Regions from separate parts of the Mesorhizobium sp. M1334 genome, predicted to be linked through region 1. Evidence: riboswitches for the same ligand, from Rfam matches in the RefSeq annotation. Region 1 holds a riboswitch; the other holds the start of a gene.
What was found. A riboswitch is a leader RNA that binds a small molecule or an ion and turns the genes downstream of it on or off. The one in region 1 is predicted to bind thiamine pyrophosphate.
Positions count from the first base shown of each region.

Region 2: linked by a shared signal. The riboswitch ahead of thiC (phosphomethylpyrimidine synthase ThiC) and the one ahead of thiC (phosphomethylpyrimidine synthase ThiC) in region 1 are both predicted to bind thiamine pyrophosphate.

Region 1 covers NZ_JAMYLM010000004.1:52,177-54,375, reverse strand. The annotation lists gene thiC (phosphomethylpyrimidine synthase ThiC) at 1-1,230, opposite strand, end outside; TPP riboswitch at 1,334-1,450, opposite strand; gene NKH17_RS09870 (Fic family protein) at 1,617-2,199, opposite strand, start outside.
Region 2 covers NZ_JAMYLM010000010.1:98,072-100,270, reverse strand. The annotation lists gene thiC (phosphomethylpyrimidine synthase ThiC) at 1-1,253, opposite strand, end outside; TPP riboswitch at 1,357-1,473, opposite strand; gene pmtA (phospholipid N-methyltransferase PmtA) at 1,655-2,199, opposite strand, start outside.

The DNA.
Region 1 (2,199 bases):
GTGGCCGGGGCCTTCGATCATTACCTGGCAATCCTTCGCCCAGGCGATCTGTGTCAGCTCGCCGAGCGTCTCCAGCTCGGCGAATTGTGCTGCGTCATTGGCGTCGGCGATCGAGCCGGGACGAAGGCCGTCGCCCAGCGAAAAGGACACGTCATAGCCGCGGCAAATGTCGCAGATCTCGGCGAAATGTTCGTAGAGGAAGCTTTCCCGGTGATGGTGCAGGCACCATTTGGCCATGATCGAGCCACCGCGCGAGACGATGCCAGTGACCCGGTCAACGGTCAGCGGGATGTAGTGCAGCCGCACGCCCGCATGGATGGTGAAATAGTCGACGCCCTGTTCGGCCTGCTCGATCAGCGTGTCGCGGTAGACCTCCCAGGTCAGATCCTCGGCAATGCCGCCAACCTTCTCGAGCGCCTGGTAGAGCGGCACCGTGCCGATCGGCACCGGCGAGTTGCGCACGATCCAGTCGCGGATGTTGTGGATGTTGCGGCCGGTCGACAGGTCCATCACCGTATCGGCGCCCCAGCGGATCGCCCACACCATCTTTTCGACCTCTTCGGCCATGGACGAGGTGACGGCGGAGTTACCGATATTGGCGTTGATCTTGACCAGGAAATTGCGACCGATGATCATCGGTTCGCTCTCGGGATGGTTGATGTTGGCGGGAATGATTGCGCGTCCGCGCGCCACCTCCTCTCGGACGAATTCCGGCGTCACGAAATCGGGCAGCGTCGCGCCGAAAGCCTCGCCGTCACGGTCAAGCTTGCCATGCAGGATCTCACGACCAAGGTTCTCGCGGATGGCGACGAACTCCATTTCGGGCGTGATGATGCCGGCGCGCGCATAGGCAAGCTGTGTCACCGCCTTGCCGGCCCTGGCCCTAAGTGGCCGGTTGCGAATGGGAAATTCTGGCGTCAGGCGTTCGCCCGTAGCGAACCCGTTGTCCTCCGGCCGGACATGGCGCCCGTCACAGGCCTCGGCATCACCGCGCGCCAAAATCCATTCGTGGCGAAGTCGGGCTAGGCCTTTTTCGATGCTGGTTGCGACAGCCGGATCGGTATAGGGGCCGGACGGATCGTAGACGGTGACGGGCGGCTCGCCGGCCGTCGGATGGACGGAGACTTCGCGCATCGGCACCCTAATCTGTGGGTGGATGGTGCCGGGCTTGTGGATTTTCCGTGAGGCAGGCAGCGGTCCCGTTGAGACGGCTGGGGTGAGGGCATTCATCTTGAGGCTCCTTTGCTCATGCATTGGAGACCCAGTTCTGTGCCGGAAGGATGAAAAGACGCTTTGGTTGACCTGCCGAAACAGGACCTGGGGCGTAAACTCCCGCTAAGCGCTTGCACCGTCCCTACGCCAGTATGAACTGGATCAGGTTCAACGGGTCACTGCGCCGCGAAAGCCAGCAGTATCTCAGCCCCTTGCCGGGACCCCCCTGGTGAATGCCTCAGGTTGAACGGGCCGGCGTCGATTTGTCAAGCGCATTTGGGCCGAGGCCGTGATCGGCGGTCGGTCAGACGGTGCGGAAAAAACTCGACAACCAAGAGTTGGTGACGAAGGCCGGGATAAGGATCGCAACCGTTGGCCTGAAGATCCTTGTGAAGGTTACGCCTTCACTTGCCACCAAAGGTTTGCGCGTAGATGGCCTCGATTCTCCCTGCCTCCTCATTGGTCAGCGCGGCGAATTCCTTTTCGCATGCGCGATTGGACAGATGGCCACCATTCTGGTGAAGGAAACGGAAGAGCAGGTCCGTCAGCCGCTCGGGCATGTCGATAGAGGCGTCCACCTGCCGCCGAAATTGGTCATAGCGCTGCAAAAAAGCGGTTTCCTCCGGAAGGTCCCGTTCGATCGTCCGCTGAACGCAGGCATAGAGGAATTCGGCGTGTGGGGTTGCATCGAAGAAACGGTAGAAATCACCGGTGTCATTCAGAACCCGGACGTTGAATTCGGGCGTCGGTTCCCATTCAACCAACGGCAGAAGGCGTTGCGAATAGCTCTCGAGCACGCCCCTGTACTCGTTGATCTTGTCCTGGATCGCCGCTGAGACGGGAAAGACCACTCCCGGTGGATTGAAACCGTGCATGGCAAGGACGTGGTGGATTAGGTAGCGGTGAATGCGGCCGTTTCCGTCCTCGAACGGGTGGATGTAGACAAAGCCGAAGGCGAGAATTGCGGCGGCTATAACTGCATCAAGG
Region 2 (2,199 bases), on a different contig from region 1:
TGCTTGATCTTGTGCATCGGCACGTGGCCAGGCCCCTCGATCATCACCTGGCAATCCTTCGCCCAGGCGATCTTCGTCAACTCGCCAAGCGTTTCCAGCTCGGCGAATTGCGCCGCATCGTTGGCATCGGCGATCGAGCCGGGACGAAGGCCGTCGCCGAGCGAGAAGGACACATCATAGGCGCGGCAGATGTCGCAGATCTCCGCGAAGTGCTCGTAGAGGAAGCTTTCCCGGTGATGGTGCAGGCACCATTTTGCCATGATCGAGCCGCCGCGCGAGACAATGCCGGTAACCCGATCGACCGTCAGCGGGATGTAATGCAGCCGCACGCCGGCGTGGATGGTGAAATAGTCGATGCCTTGCTCGGCCTGTTCGATCAGCGTGTCGCGGTACACCTCCCAGGTCAGATCCTCGGCAATGCCGCCAACCTTCTCGAGCGCCTGGTAGAGCGGCACCGTGCCGATCGGCACCGGCGAGTTGCGGACGATCCACTCGCGGATGTTGTGGATGTTGCGGCCGGTCGACAGGTCCATCACCGTATCGGCGCCCCAGCGGATCGCCCACACCATCTTTTCGACCTCTTCAGCCATCGACGATGTGACGGCGGAGTTGCCGATATTGGCGTTGATCTTGACCAGGAAATTGCGGCCGATGATCATTGGCTCGCTCTCGGGGTGGTTGATGTTGGCGGGAATGATCGCCCGTCCGCGCGCCACCTCGTCACGCACGAATTCGGGCGTGACGAAATCGGGCAGTGTCGCGCCGAAAGCCTCGCCGTCGCGCTCAAGCTTGCCGTGCAGGATCTCGCGACCAAGGTTCTCGCGAATGGCGACGAACTCCATTTCGGGTGTGATGATGCCGGCGCGCGCATAGGCAAGCTGCGTCACCGCCTTGCCTGCTTTGGCCTTGAGCGGTCGGTGGCGGATGGGAAATTCCGGCGTCAGGCGTTCGCCCGTCGCGAATCCGTTGTCCTCCGGCCGGACATGGCGGCCGTCACAGCCCTCGACATCGCCGCGCGCCAAAATCCATTCGCGGCGAAGTCGGGCCAGGCCTTTTTCGATGCTGGTTTCGACAGCCGGGTCGGTATAGGGGCCCGACGGATCGTAGACGGTAACGGGCGGCTCGCCGGCTGTCGGATGGACGGAGATTTCGCGCATCGGCACTTTGATCTGCGAGTGGATGGTGCCGGGCTTGTGGATCTTCCGCGAGGCGGGCAGCGGTCCCGTCGACACGGCGGGGGTAAGCGCATTCATCTTGAGGCTCCTTTGCTCATGCATTGGAGACCCAGTTCTGTGCCGGAAGGATGAAAAGACGCTTCTGTCGACCTGCCGAAACAGGACCTCGGGCGTAAACTCCCGCAAAGCGCTTGCACCGTCCCTACGCCAGTATGAACTGGATCAGGTTCAACGGGTCACTGCGCCGCGAAAGCCAGCAGTATCTCAGCCCCTTGCCGGGACTCCCCTGGTGAATGCCTCAGGTTGAACGGGCCGGCGCGGCTTTGTCAAGCGCATTTGGCCCGCCCACTGTCAAATCAACCAGGACCGCGTCGTCTTCTTGGCAATCTGGCATCTGCCCCTGCTCTGTTCCACATCCTGTTTGGGTGCAAGGCCACCACTCAGCGGAACCCTCAGAGAAGGAAACCGTCCAGATTTGGCTAGACTGCTCGACGATAAGTCCAGAGCTGTGCCGGCGGTATGTTGCGGACGACGAAGTCATAGTGGGAAACCACGTAACGGTCTGGCATCTTGATCACCGGCGACAGAGGTCCGTATGTGATCTGAATCACGGGCCGGCCGGCAGGAATACGGGCAAGCAGATCCTCAACCAGCGCGACACGCTGTTGCATTGGAAAGCTCAACAGCGGGACTGCACTTATAACACAATCGAACTGTTCACCTTTGCGCTCACCCAGCGCTTCGTCCAGCGCAAATGCGTCGCCCAATCTGAAGTCCACATTCGGGAAGCGTTGCACCAGGCCGTCGTAGAAAATCCTGGAATATTCGACTGAAACCAGCTGGCGCGGCTTGATTCCCCTGGCGAGGATCGCCTTTGTGATGACACCGGTTCCCGCGCCAAGCTCCAGAATCGGCAATCCTGACCGTGGGTTCACCACGCTTGCCATCCGGCGTGCCGCATAAACCGAAGTGGGAATAAGGGCTCCCACGCCCTTCTTGTCCTTCTGCCAGCCTTTGAAGAATT